3 regions of the Streptomyces sp. NBC_01622 genome follow, and region 3 is predicted to be linked to each of the others. Evidence: riboswitches for the same ligand, from Rfam matches in the RefSeq annotation. Region 3 holds a riboswitch; each other region holds the start of a gene.

Region 1 (4,434 bases), 1.4 Mb from region 3:
CACCCACCAGTTGGAGCTCGCCCTCTGGCTGGAGGCCGACCGCATGGGCTCCCTGCTCGCCGCCCTCGACGAGGAGTCGATGGAGAACCAGCGGGACGTCGTCAAGAACGAGCGCCGCCAGCGCTACGACAACGTGCCCTACGGGACGGCGTTCGAGAAGCTGACCGCGCTCGCCTACCCGGAGGGCCACCCCTACCACCACACGCCCATCGGCTCGATGGCGGACCTGGACGCGGCCACCCTGGAGGACGCCCGCGCGTTCTTCCGCACCTACTACGCGCCCAACAACGCGGTCCTGTCCGTGGTCGGCGACATCGACCCCGAGCAGACGCTCGCCTGGATCGAGAGGTACTTCGGGTCCATCGCCTCGCACGACGGCAAGCCCACACCCCGTGACGGCTCACTGCCCGACACGATGGGCGGCGAACTGCGCGAGATCGTCGAGGAGGAGGTCCCGGCCCGCGCCCTGATGTGCGCCTACCGGCTCCCGGAGGACGGCACGCGCGCGTCCGACGCGGCCGACCTGGCCCTCACCATCCTCGGCGGCGGCGAGTCCTCGCTCCTCTACAACCGCCTTGTACGGCGCGACCGTACGGCCGTCGCGGCCGGCTTCGGTCTGCTGCGGCTGGCCGGAGCGCCCTCCCTGGGGTGGCTGGACGTCAAGACGTCCGGTGACGTCGAGGTGCCCGTCATCGAGGCAGCCATCGACGAGGAGCTCGCCCGGTTCGCCGCGGAGGGCCCCACGGCCGAGGAAATGGAGCGCGCCCAGGCCCAGTTGGAGCGCGAGTGGCTGGACCGGCTCGGCACGGTCGCGGGCCGCGCGGACGAACTGTGCCGCTACGCCGTCCTGTTCGGCGACCCGCAGCTCGCCCTGACCGCCGTACAGCGCGTCCTGGACGTGACGGCGGAGGAGGTCCAGGAGGTCGCCAAGACGCGCCTGCGGCCCGACAACCGCGCGGTGCTCGTTTACGAGCCGATCGCGGACGAGGATGCCGACAATGACGCCGACGAAGTAGCAGCGGCCGAGGCCGGCGACGAGAACGAGGAGGCGGCCAAGTGACCGAGCTCGCCACGATGGAATTCCACCCGCAGCCCCAGGCGGGCGAGGCCAGGCCGTGGGCCTTCCCGGCGCCCGAGCGCGGGACGCTCGGCAACGGCCTGACGGTCCTGCGCTGCCACCGGCCCGGCCAGCAGGTCGTCGCCGTCGAGGTGCTTCTCGACGCACCCCTGGAAGCCGAACCGGCAGGCCTGGACGGCGTCGCCACGATCACCGCGCGTGCCTTCTCCGAGGGCACCGACAAGCACTCCGCCGAGGAGTTCGCCGCCGAGCTGGAGCGCTCCGGCGCCACTCTCGATGCGCACGCCGACCACCCCGGACTGCGCCTGAGCCTGGAGGTCCCGGCCTCGCGCCTGGTCAAGGGCCTCGGCCTGCTGTCGGACGCCCTCAGGGCGCCCGCCTTCGCGGACAGCGAGGTCGAGCGGCTGGTCCGCAACCGCCTCGACGAGATCCCGCACGAGACGGCCAACCCGTCCCGCCGCGCGGCCAAGGAGCTCTCCAAGGAGCTGTTCCCGGCGAGCTCGCGCATGTCGCGCCCGCGCCAGGGTACCGAGGAGACCGTCCAGAAGATCGACTCCGGGGCCGTACGCGCCTTCTACGACCGGCACGTCCGCCCCGCGACCGCCACCGTCGTGGTCGTCGGCGACCTCACCGGCATCGACCTGGACGCGCTGCTCGCCGACACCCTGGGCTCGTGGACCGGCCCCGCCGGCCAGCCGCGCCCCGTGCCGCCGGTGACCGCCGACGACACCGGGCGGGTCGTGATCGTGCACCGGCCCGGCGCCGTCCAGACGCAGCTGCTCATCGGCCGCGTCGGAGCCGACCGGCACGACCGCGTGTGGCCGGCGCAGGTGCTCGGCACGTACTGCCTCGGCGGCACCCTCACCTCCCGCCTGGACCGCGTCCTGCGCGAGGAGAAGGGCTACACCTACGGTGTGCGGGCCTTCGGCCAGGTGCTGCGTTCGGCACCCGACGGCACGGGCGCCTCGATGCTCGCCATCAGCGGCTCCGTGGACACCCCGAACACGGGTCCCGCCCTGGACGACCTGTGGACGGTGCTCCGCAAGCTCGCCGAGGGCGGACTCACCGACGCCGAGCGGGACATCGCCGTACAGAACCTCGTCGGGGTGGCGCCGCTCAAGTACGAGACCGCCGCGGCCGTGGCGAGCACGCTGGCCGACCAGGTCGAGCAACACCTGCCCGACGAGTACCAGGCGACGCTGTACCAGCAGCTCGCCGCGACCGGCACCGTGGAGGCCACCGCGGCGGTTGTCAACGCCTTCCCGGTGGACCGTCTGGTGACGATCCTCGTCGGCGACGCGGAGCAGATCAAGGAGCCCGTCGAGGCCCTCGGTATCGGCGAAGTGACCGTCGTTCCGGCGGAGTAGTCGGAACAGCGGCACGCGCGCGTGGGGGAGCCCTGATGACTGAACCGCCATCAGGGCTCCCTATTGTCCGAATTGGGGGAGAGGTTGCCTGTCTGCCCTGTGGCATGCGCTACAAAAACCGTGATCCGTTTGGGGATTGAAAGTGGCCCCCCTTAGCGTCGGTCCGGCTGTCCGTCAGGCACCGCGCCGCACTCGCGGCACCGGACAGTCATCGCCGAGTCCCCGTACGGCGCGAGCCAGGGGAGCCGGGGACCCACATGAGTCCCTGGGGTGAATCGGACGCCCGCGCGCGTGGCGGGGGAGTCCGTAGGAGACCTTCCTGCTCCGAACCCGTCAGCTAACCCGGTAGGCGAGAAGGAAGGAAAGGACCAGCCACTTCATGGCGTTCACCCGCGCCACCGGGAAGCACCGTCGCCCGAGCCGGACCCACCGCACCACCGTTCGCGCCGCGAGCGTCGCCGCGTTCGCCACCACCGGAGTCGTCGGCACCCTGGCCAGCGCCCCCGCGTTCGCCGCCGAGCCCGCCCCCGAACAGACCGGCCTCACGCCCGTCGTCGCCATCGGCGACTCCGTGGCCGAGAAGATCGACGCCCAGGCCGTCGCCCAGCGGCGGGCCGCCGCCGAGACGCTCGCCGAGGAGACCGCCCGCGCCAAGGCCGCCGCCCAGGCCGAGGCGGCCCGTGAGGCCCAGGCGCGCGCCGCCCGTGAGGCCGAGCGCAAGAGGCTCAACACCTTCGTCGCGCCGGTCGCCAACTCCTATGTGTCCACCGGCTACAAGACCGGTGGCTCCCTGTGGTCCTCCGGCGCCCACACGGGCATCGACTTCCACGCCTCGACCGGCACCAGCGTCCACGCGGTGGGCTCCGGCACCGTCGTCGAGGCCGGCTGGGGCGGCTCGTACGGCAACCAGGTCGTGATCAAGATGGCCGACGGCATGTACACCATGTACGGCCACCTGTCGTCCATCGGCGTCTCCGTCGGCCAGAAGGTCACCCCGGGTCAGCAGATCGGCCTCTCCGGGGCGACCGGCAACGTCACCGGACCGCACCTCCACTTCGAGGCCCGCACGACCGCCGAGTACGGCTCGGACGTCGACCCCGTCGCCTACCTCCGCAAGCACGACGTCAACGTCTGACGACGCACCACCCCACTTCCCGGAGCCCCGGCCCGCAGGCCGGGGCTTTCGGCGTTTCCGGACCCCTCCTGTCCAAAAAATATCCATGGATTCCGGTCCGCCATCGGAAATTCCCGCTGATTGCAATAGAGTCACGGAACACACGTCAATCGTCGACGTTTCACGGGGATTAAGGCGGAGGTCGGACATGCGTATTCCGGCGCACTCGGTATGCACGGCGATCCGGGACGACATCGTCGCCGGTGTCTACGAGCGCGGCGGCCGGCTCACGGAGGAACTCCTCGCGCGCCGGTACGGCGTCTCGCGCGTCCCCGTGCGGGAGGCCCTGCGCACGCTGGAGGCGGAGGGGTTCGTGGTGACCCGGCGGCACGCGGGCGCGTGCGTCGCGGAACCGACCGAGCAGGAGGCCGCCGACCTGCTGGAGATGCGGATGCTGCTGGAGCCGCTCGGTGCCTCGCGCGCCGCCCAGCGGCGTACCGAGGCCCACCTCAAGGTGCTGCGCGGCCTCGTCAGGCTGGGCCAGGAGCGCGCCAGGAGGGGCAACAGCGAGGATCTGCGCTCCCTGGGCAGCTGGTTCCACGAGACGCTGGCCCAGGCCTCCGGGAGCCCCGCGCTGACCTCGATGCTGACCCAGCTGCGGCACAAGATCGCCTGGATGTACGTGGTGGAGGCGCCGGCCAACCCCGTGGAGTCCTGGGCGGAGCACGGGGCCATCGTGGACGCCGTGGCGCGCGGCGACGCCGAGCGCGCGCGGGCGATCACCGCCCTGCACACCGAGCGCGCGGGCACCGCGCACCGGCTGCGCTTTCCCGGCGGCGCGAACGGCACGGACCGCGTGAGGACTTCGCAACCTC
Region 2 (4,434 bases), 4.8 Mb from region 3:
ACCGGACGGTCGGACTCGGTGGCGTTCCTCCTCACCGAGCCGCAGGAGAAGTTCTTCGAGGACCCCAACTTCAATGTCCTGCTGCGGGGTTGCACCGAACACCTGGCCCGCCACGACATCCCCCTGCTCCTGATGCTGGCCTCCTCCAAGGACGACCGCCGCCGCCTCACCCGCTACATCACCTCGGGCCACGTGGACGGCGTGCTGCTCGTCTCCAACCACAGCGGCGACCCGGTGGCGGCCGAACTCCGCGACGCCGGCATCGCGTTGGTGGCCTGCGGCAAACCGCTCGGCCCCGCCTCCAAGTACAGCTACGTGGCCGCAGCCGACCGCGACGGCGCCCAGGAGATGGTCCGCCACCTCATCTCCCGGGGCAGACGCCGCATCGCCATGGTCACCGGCCCGCTCGACGCCCCCGGCGGCCCCGACCGCCTGGCCGGTTACCGGGACGTCCTCACGGAGGCGGGCTTGCCCCACGACCCCGCACTCGTGGTGGAGGGCGACTACCGCCGCACGGGAGGCGAGGAAGCAGCCCGCCGACTCCTCACCCAGGCCCCCGACATAGACGCGGTGTTCGTGGCCTCGGACCTCATGGCCCTAGGAGTCGTCAACACCCTCCAGCAATCCGGCCGTTCGGTCCCGGATGACATCGCTGTCGGAGGCTTCGACGACTCGGCGGCGGCCACGGCGATCACCCCGGCACTCACCACCATGCGGCAGCCCTACGACCGCATCAGCGCCGAGATGGTCCGCATGCTGCTGGCTCAGATCGCCGGCGAGGACACGGCGGGCGTGATCCTGCCCACCGAACTGGTGGTCCGGGAGTCGGCATAACCGCCGTAACTGTCAAACCAACCGGAACTCGGGTCAACGGATGTGAAGGCAGCAGCCGTCCGGTTCGTGTCGAGTCGGTGGGGCGTTCCATCCGTATTCTCTGATCATGGCCGCACCCCTCGCATATGCACTGATCGCCACCGACCTGGACGGAACGCTGCTGCGCGGCGACGACACACTCTCCGACCGGTCCCGCATCGCACTGGCGAGGGCGACGGCGGCCGGCGCCCGGCACCTGGTCGTCACCGGCCGGCCCGCCCCGAGGGTGCGACCGCTCCTCGAAGACCTCGGCAGCAGGGGGCTCGCGGTGTGCGGACAGGGCGCGCAGTTGTACGACGCCGGCGCGGACCGTCTGCTCTGGTCGGTCACCCTGGACCGGGAGTTGGCGGAGACCGCGCTCGGCAAGATCGAGGCGGAAGTGGGCCAGGTGTACGCGGCGGTCGACCAGGACGGAGTGGACGGCCTCACGCTGATCGAGCCCGGCTACCTGATGCCGCACCCCACGCTGCCCGCAGTGCGGGTGGGCAAGCGCGACGACTTGTGGTCCGAACCGATCAGCAAGGTGCTGCTCCGTCACCCGGCCCTGGAGGACGACGAGTTGGCGTCCACGGCGCGCTCGGTGGTCGGTTCACTGGCCTCGGTCACCATGTCGGGCCCCGGCACCGTCGAACTCCAGCCACTCGGCATCACCAAGGCGACGGGCCTCGCCCTCGCCGCCCGACACCTCGGCCTCCACCCCTCCGACACCATCGCCTTCGGCGACATGCCGAACGACATCCCGATGTTCGACTGGGCGGCACATGGAGTGGCGATGGCGAACGCCCACCCCGAACTCAAGGCGGTGGCGGACGAGGTGACGTCATCGAACGAGGACGACGGCATCGCGGTGGTACTGGAAAGACTCTTCGGCTGAGCTTTGAATGGCGCCGAAGGGGCCCATTCGGGGGCGCGGGGCTGTGTCAATTTGCGGCTCCGCCGCGCGGGCGCGACCAGCCACGACGGCGCGTCAGACGCACAAACAACCCGTCGTGACTGGTCCCACGTTTCTAGTAAGCCCCGTAAACGTTGTCGATCGACCCGTACACCGCCGCCGCGTAGTTGCAAGCAGCCGTGATGTTCGCAACCGGGTCATACGGGTCGAACGAAGTCCCGGCAACGTGATACGCGTTGAACGTCGGGTCGATGACCTGGAGCAGCCCCTTCGACGGCGTACCGGCCGCCGCGTTGGAGTCCCAGTTGTTGATCGCGTACGGGTTGCCGGACGACTCACGGATCACGTTCCGGTAGATCCCGTTGTACGTCCCCGGAATCCCCTTCTGCGCCATGATCGCGAGCGACTCACGGATCCACCCGTCAAGGGTGTTGGGGTACCCGGCGACCGTGGTCGACGAGGTCGTGGCGGCCGAGGCGGTGGTCGCCCCCACGACGGGCAGGGCGAGGATCGCGACACCGGTACCGGCGACAACGACACGGCGGACAAGGCGGGCGCGGCGGGACTGAGCGGATGCAGGCATGACGAGGTTCCTCTCCGTCGCCTGCGAGGTGAGCTGTCGGGTTCGGGCTGGGAGGTGCCCGGCCACGCCCTCACGGACGTGACTTAACCCCAAGCCGTCCCGGTCGTGCTGACCGGTCCGGCGACTTACCTGGGTCCCCCGCTCCTGCCGTGCGAGAAGTTCGTGACTGGGATGCCGGGCGGCGGCAGGATTCGGCGTTCCGCTCGACAGGCCCGGAAACTATGCGAGAGCACATGTCCGGAACAAGTGGCGGAATCACACCTAACCCGTATTGACCTTGATCTGAGGCGTATGGGGCAGTTGATCCTTTGCGTAAGCCAAGGTTCAACTGTCAATAGCCGCAAGGGGAAACCTAAAAACACAGGACCACAGGTCACCCACAGAAATACGTGACCCAACTCACGACGGGATTAAGAACGGCAAATCGGGCATTCGTCCTCAACTGGCAGTTCTCGGAATCCTTTTCTCCCAGGTGCGATGAAAGATCACTTCGCTGCCCTCGGTGCAGATCACCTCATTCGAGGTAATAAAGTCCGTTTCGTCGCAAGTGATCTCGGACCGCGTGCGCACGGTCGTGTCCCATCCCAGCTCCGGCCGATGCAGCCGGATCGTCCAATCGGACCGCGTACGGGCGGACAACGGATCCGACTCGTCGATCGTGTACGTCTCCAGCGCGTCCTCGGTGAACTCAAGCCCGTCCGGATACACACGCGTGCCGCCGTACCGGGGATCCACCTCCAGCCGCCACTCGCCCTTCGCCACGTCCCGCACGACCAGCCGCTCGGGCCGCGGCTCGTCCAGCGTGGCCGGGTAGTTGACCCCGATCGGCGCGGCCTCCTCGGGCTCGTCGAAGCGAATGTCGTAGGTCAACTCCCGCTCCCGCACGGGAAGTTCCAGCGCACTCCCCTCCGGATCCAACGTGAACCCCGCCCCCGACTCCGGCTGCGGCCAGATCCACGGCCAGTACGCCGACGACACCGCGAGCCGGATGCGATGCCCGGGCGGGAACGCGTGCCCGATGGCGTTCAGCTCGAAGGTCACGTCCTCCGTGGCGCCCGGCGTCCACGGCACCGCCCGGTCCCGCCCGTGCCGAGCCGACAGGTTCAGCACCCCCCGGGTGACCAGCGTCGAGGAACCGTCCGGGGCGACATCGCACAGCCGGGCGATCACCTGCCCGCGCTCCACCTCACTCGTCAGCCGCAGCCGCACCCTCGGCCGCCCCAGCACCCACGTCTCGGCCGGCACCTCGAACTCGAAGCACGCCGACCGCGCGTCCTCGTCCCGCTGGTCCGGCGGCAGGTCGGCGTCGTTCCCGAACGGGAAGAAACGGCCCGCGTCCACACCGGTGTGCATGGGGGAGCGGACCACGACGGGCGCGCCCCGCAGACCGTACGTCGTCGTCTTCACGTGCGGCGAGGGCCACGCGGGCTCGCCGACCCAACGGCCGGGCAGGGTGTCGTAGACCGTGGCCGGAGGATGCGAGTCGCTGACGTAGGCGCGCAGGAGCGGGTCGGCGGTGACTCCGGTGTCCCCCGTGCCGGAGGCACTGTCGGATGCAGGCTTCAGCCAGTGGTCCCACCAGCGGAGGGTCTCCTGGAGGAAGCCGATCGCGGGTCCTGGCGGCAGGCCCCGGTCGGGGTACTGGTGGGACCACGGCCCGATCAGGCCGCGCACCCGGTCGGGCGGGAGGTGTTCGACGAGCCGTAGGACCGTGTCGCGGTACGGGTCGTGCCAGCCGCCCACCGCGAGGACGGCCGCCCGGATCGCGCCGTAGTCCTCGCAGACGCTGCCGTGCTTCCAGTAGTCGTCGCGGAGCTGGTGGGCGAGCCAGGTGTGGATGAACGGGTCGATCCGTTCGAGGCGCTTGAGCCACATGTCGCGCCAGATCAGGCCCGCGTACTCGGGGTCCGGCGGGCGGGCGACGAAGGCGAGCATGGTGGCCGCCCAGGCGTGCAGGTCGACGGCGAGGGCCGAACCGCCCATGTAGTGCACGTCGTTGTCGTAGCGGTCGTCCGTGGCGCAGACCGTGACGATCGCCTTCAACGGCTCCGGGGCGAGGGCGGCGATCTGGAGGGAGTTGAAGCCG
Region 3 (4,434 bases):
CGGGTACGACGAGTCCGGGCTGCTGAGCCTCGCGGCCGGGGAGTCCTTCACGACACCCCTCTTCGCGGCCCTGTGGAGCGACGCCGGCTTCGGCGGCGCCAGCCGCACCTGGCACGACTACCAGCGGACGTACGTCATCCCGGACGCCGACCGGGACCGGCCGGTGCTCTACAACTCCTGGGAGGCCACGCAGTTCGACATCTCCGAGGAGCAGCAGGAGGTGCTCGCGCAGCGTGCGGCGGCGGCCGGCGTCGAGCTGTTCGTGGTCGACGACGGCTGGTTCGGCGCCCGCACCAGCGACCGTGCCGGACTCGGCGACTGGACCCCCAACCCGGACCGCTTCCCCGCCGGCCTCAAGCCGCTCGCCGACCGCGTCCACTCACTGGGCATGCAGTTCGGCATCTGGGTCGAGCCCGAGATGATCAACCCGGACAGCGACCTCTACCGCGCCCACCCGGACTGGGTGCAGTACCAGGAGGGGCGAAAGCGGACGGAGTTCCGCAATCAGCTCGTCCTCAACCTCGCCCGCGAGGACGTCCAGGAGTATCTCTGGGAGCAGCTCGACGGCCTCCTCTCCAGCGCCCCCATCGACTATGTGAAGTGGGACTTCAACCGCTGCTTCACCGACGCGGGCTGGCCCGGCGACGCCTATCCGCAGCGCCTCTGGGTCGACCATGTGCGCGCGTTGTACGCCCTGTTGGACCGGCTGCGGGAGGCCCACCCCGGTGTGGCCTTCGAGTCCTGCTCGGGCGGCGGCGGCCGGATCGACCTCGGCATCCTCAGCCGTACGGACCAGGTGTGGACCTCGGACAACACCGACCCGCTCGACCGGCTCGCCATCCAGCACGGCTTCAGCCAGATCCACCCCGCGCGCGTGATGGCCGCCTGGGTCACCGACAGCCCGAACACCCAGCTCAACGACCGGGTCAGCAGCCTGCGCTTCCGGTTCGTGAGTGCCATGGCCGGGGTGCTCGGCGTGGGCGGCGACCTCTCGGAGTGGACCGAGGAGGAACTAGCCGAGGCCCGCGAGTGGATCGGCCTCTACAAGGAGATCCGGCCGCTCGTGCAGCACGGCGACCTCCACCGGCTGCGCCCGCCGACCGGCGGACTGAGCGCCGTGCAGTACACGCGCGGCGACGAGAGCGTCGTCCTCGCCCTGCTCCAGGCGCAGCACTACGGCGAGCCGGTACCGGCGCTCCGGCTGCGCGGACTCGACCCGGCGGCGTCGTACGAATGCCTCGAAACGGGCGAAGTCCACCGAGGCGCTGTCCTGTTGCACCACGGGCTGCGGACCGGGCTGCGGGGTGACCTCGATGCGACGGTTCTCCGGCTGCGTCGCATCTGAGCCTTCTGTCCGAATTGCAGCCTTCGTTACAACTCGCTCTGGAATAAGGGAAGCTGAGGGGTTGTACGTGAGCAGCGTCATATCCGTGACCGTACGTCGCTCGTCATGTTCACGTAATTGACATGCTTTTCCAGGGGAATTGAGGGCGAAGTCGGGTGGGAATTCACGCAGGGTGACTGTGAATTCCCACAGGAGATCACAAGAAACACAAAACCGTGGAACCTCCTGCTTGTCCCTTTGCGTCTTCCTCGCTTACGTTCGCCACCAATCCGGACGGACGCCCAATCCTGCCGCCGACCGGACTCCGCACACACCCACCCGTATGCGGCAGGAGCGGGGGACCCACAGGTAGGACGCCTGTTCCGGTCTCCGGAACGGGCTTGGGGTAAAGCCGCGCCCAGCGCGCGGCCGGGCATCTCCAGCCCGCACCCGACAGCTCACCCCGCAGGCGCCGGAGAGGAATTCGTCATGCCCGCGAAGGGTAAGCACCGCCGTCCCAAGTCCCAGCGCCTCACCCGCTCGATAGCCCTAGCCGGAACCGGCGGTGCCGCGCTCGCCCTTCCGCTCATGGGGGCCACCGGCGCCCATGCGGCCACTTCGACTTCCGCTCCGGAAAAGGCCGTTCAATCGGTTCCGGCAACTGAGAAGACGGTGACGCAGAAGGCGGCGACCGCCAAGACCGAAGGCGTCAAGACGTATTCGGTGAAGGCGGGCGACTGGCTCGCGAAGATCGCCGAGGACCAGGACGTCACCGGCGGTTGGAAGAAGATCTACCAGGACAACCGCGAGGCCATCGGCGCCGACCCCTCGCTGATCCACCCGGGCCTCAAGCTCTCCCTCGGCAAGAAGGCCACGACGAGCACGAGCACGGACACCGGGGCGAGCACGGCCAAGTCGTCCGGCACTTCGTCCACTTCGTCCTCCTCTTCGAAGAAGACGACCGCCACCCAGAGCGCCGACACCACCAGCACCTCCAGCGGCTACACCCTCCCCGTGACCGGCGGCACCATCGGTACCGGCTACCACGTCGCGGGCAGCATGTGGTCCAGCGGCTATCACACGGGCGTCGACTTCGTCGTCCCGACCGGCACCACCGTCAAGGCGGTCGCCGCAGGTACGGTCGTCTCGGCGGCCTACGACGGCGCCTACGGCAACGAGGTCGTCATCCGGCATGCGGACGGCGAGTACTCGCAGTACGCCCACATGTCGCAGCTGTCCGTCTCGGCCGGCCAGACCGTGACCGAGGGTCAGCAGATCGGCCTTTCCGGCGCGACCGGCAATGTGACCGGCCCGCACCTGCACTTCGAGATCCGGACCACTCCGTACTACGGCTCGGACGTGGACCCGGTCGCCTACCTCCGCTCGCACGGCGTCACCGTCGGCTGACATCAGGGCCCGGTGCAGGGCAGTTCCCGGGGTCAACGCCCCTGACCAGGGGCTTATTCCGACTTTGGACAACCCTTTACAAGTGGCTTATCTCACCGTCCGTCAACCCCATATTACGATCGCGTAGGTCACACACCAGGGTGAACTATGGTTGCCGTGGCTAACGATTCGAAGAGTGGCAACAGATCAGTGATCGGGTCGTACGTGGCGGTGGGGGACAGCTTCACCGAGGGCGTCGGCGACCCCGGGCCCGACGGGGCGATGGTCGGCTGGGCCGACCGGTTCGCGGTACTGCTCGCGGACCGGCGGCCCGAGGGCGACTTCGAGTACACCAACCTCGCCGTGCGCGGGAAACTGCTCGACCAGATCGTGGCCGACCAGCTCACCCGGGCCAAGGAGATCGGCCCCGACCTGGTCTCCTTCTGCGCGGGCGGCAACGACATCATCCGTCCCGGCACCGACCCCGACGAGGTGGCCGAGCGCTTCGAACGCGCGGTCGCCGACCTCACCTCCGCCGTCGGCACCGTCCTGGTGACGACCGGCTTCGACACCCGTGGTGTGCCGGTGCTCAAGCATCTGCGCGGCAAGATCGCCACCTACAACGGGCATGTGCGTGCCATCGCCGACCGCTACGGCTGCCCGGTGCTCGACCTGTGGTCTCTGAAGACGGTCCAGGACCGCCGGGCCTGGGACGGCGACCGGCTCCACCTCTCTCCCGAGGGCCACACGCGCGTGGCGCTCCGCGCCGGTCAGGTCCTCGGCGTCGAGGTCCCGGCCGACCCGGACCAGCCCTGGCCGCCGCTTCCGCCGCGCGGCACGCTCGACATCCGCCGCGACGACGTGCACTGGGCGCGCGAGTACCTGGTGCCGTGGATCGGACGCCGACTGCGCGGCGAGTCCTCGGGCGACCACGTGGAGGCCAAGGGCGCGCTGTCGCCCGACGACATCAAGATGCGGATCGAGTCGGTCGCTTGACGGAACGACGGGAGCGACGCGCCGAGGAGGACGTGCCCGGGGTGTGAGAGCGACCGCGGGCCGTTCCCCGATGCCGGAGAACTCCGTCCGGTACCGCCCGTTTCAGGGAGCGGTCAACGCCGCCCGCTCCAGGCCGAGTTCCCGCGCGAGCGCCTCGTCGACCCACTCCAGGGCCCGCGTCCGCGACACCGCGCCCGCGTACGCCGTCATCTGTACGGCCAGACCGTCCAGGAGAGCCGTGAGGCGCAGGGCCGCGGCGTTCGGGTCCGCGCAGTGGAACTCGCCCGCGATCACCCCCTCGGCGACGACCTCCGCGAGCGCCTGCTTCCACTGCCGGTCGAGATCGCGCGTGACCTCCAGCAGGGCGGGTTCGCGCAGCGCCGCCGCCCAGCCCTCGATCCACAGCCGCCACCCCTTGGCCTGCCCGGTCGGCGCGTACCAGCGCACCGCCGCACGCAGCCGGCGCAGCGCGGTCGTCCGCCGGCCGAGCAGCTTGCGCAGATGCGCGAGATCGTCCTCGGCGGCATGAGCGAACGCGGCGGCGACCAGCTTCTCCTTGGTCGAGAAGTGATAGAGCACCAGCGCGTTGCTCACCCCGAGCGCCGAGGCCACATCGGCGATCCTGACCGCCGCCACACCCCGCGCCTCGATCTGCTCGACCGCGGCCCGCAGCAACTCCGCACGCCGCTCCGCCACACCCAACCGCACTCTCGCCACCCGGCCACCTT

The links. A riboswitch is a leader RNA that binds a small molecule or an ion and turns the genes downstream of it on or off. The one in region 3 is predicted to bind cyclic di-AMP.
Region 1: linked by a shared signal. The riboswitch ahead of OH768_RS14305 (M23 family metallopeptidase) and the one ahead of OH768_RS08455 (peptidoglycan DD-metalloendopeptidase family protein) in region 3 are both predicted to bind cyclic di-AMP.
Region 2: linked by a shared signal. The riboswitch ahead of OH768_RS30720 (transglycosylase SLT domain-containing protein) and the one ahead of OH768_RS08455 (peptidoglycan DD-metalloendopeptidase family protein) in region 3 are both predicted to bind cyclic di-AMP.

The regions. Positions count from the first base shown of each region.
Region 1 covers NZ_CP109293.1:3,213,337-3,217,770, reverse strand. Annotated here, with positions in the region: gene OH768_RS14315 (M16 family metallopeptidase) at 1-1,060, shown strand, start outside; gene OH768_RS14310 (M16 family metallopeptidase) at 1,057-2,445, shown strand; cyclic di-AMP (ydaO/yuaA leader) riboswitch at 2,648-2,811, shown strand; gene OH768_RS14305 (M23 family metallopeptidase) at 2,825-3,580, shown strand; gene OH768_RS14300 (GntR family transcriptional regulator) at 3,768-4,434, shown strand, end outside.
Region 2 covers NZ_CP109293.1:6,661,404-6,665,837, forward strand. Annotated here, with positions in the region: gene OH768_RS30710 (LacI family DNA-binding transcriptional regulator) at 1-834, shown strand, start outside; gene OH768_RS30715 (HAD family hydrolase) at 941-1,747, shown strand; gene OH768_RS30720 (transglycosylase SLT domain-containing protein) at 1,881-2,348, opposite strand; cyclic di-AMP (ydaO/yuaA leader) riboswitch at 2,354-2,555, opposite strand; gene OH768_RS30725 (CocE/NonD family hydrolase) at 2,787-4,434, opposite strand, start outside.
Region 3 covers NZ_CP109293.1:1,824,060-1,828,493, reverse strand. Annotated here, with positions in the region: gene OH768_RS08460 (alpha-galactosidase) at 1-1,345, shown strand, start outside; cyclic di-AMP (ydaO/yuaA leader) riboswitch at 1,647-1,809, shown strand; gene OH768_RS08455 (peptidoglycan DD-metalloendopeptidase family protein) at 1,814-2,731, shown strand; gene OH768_RS08450 (SGNH/GDSL hydrolase family protein) at 2,921-3,706, shown strand; gene OH768_RS08445 (TetR/AcrR family transcriptional regulator) at 3,809-4,423, opposite strand.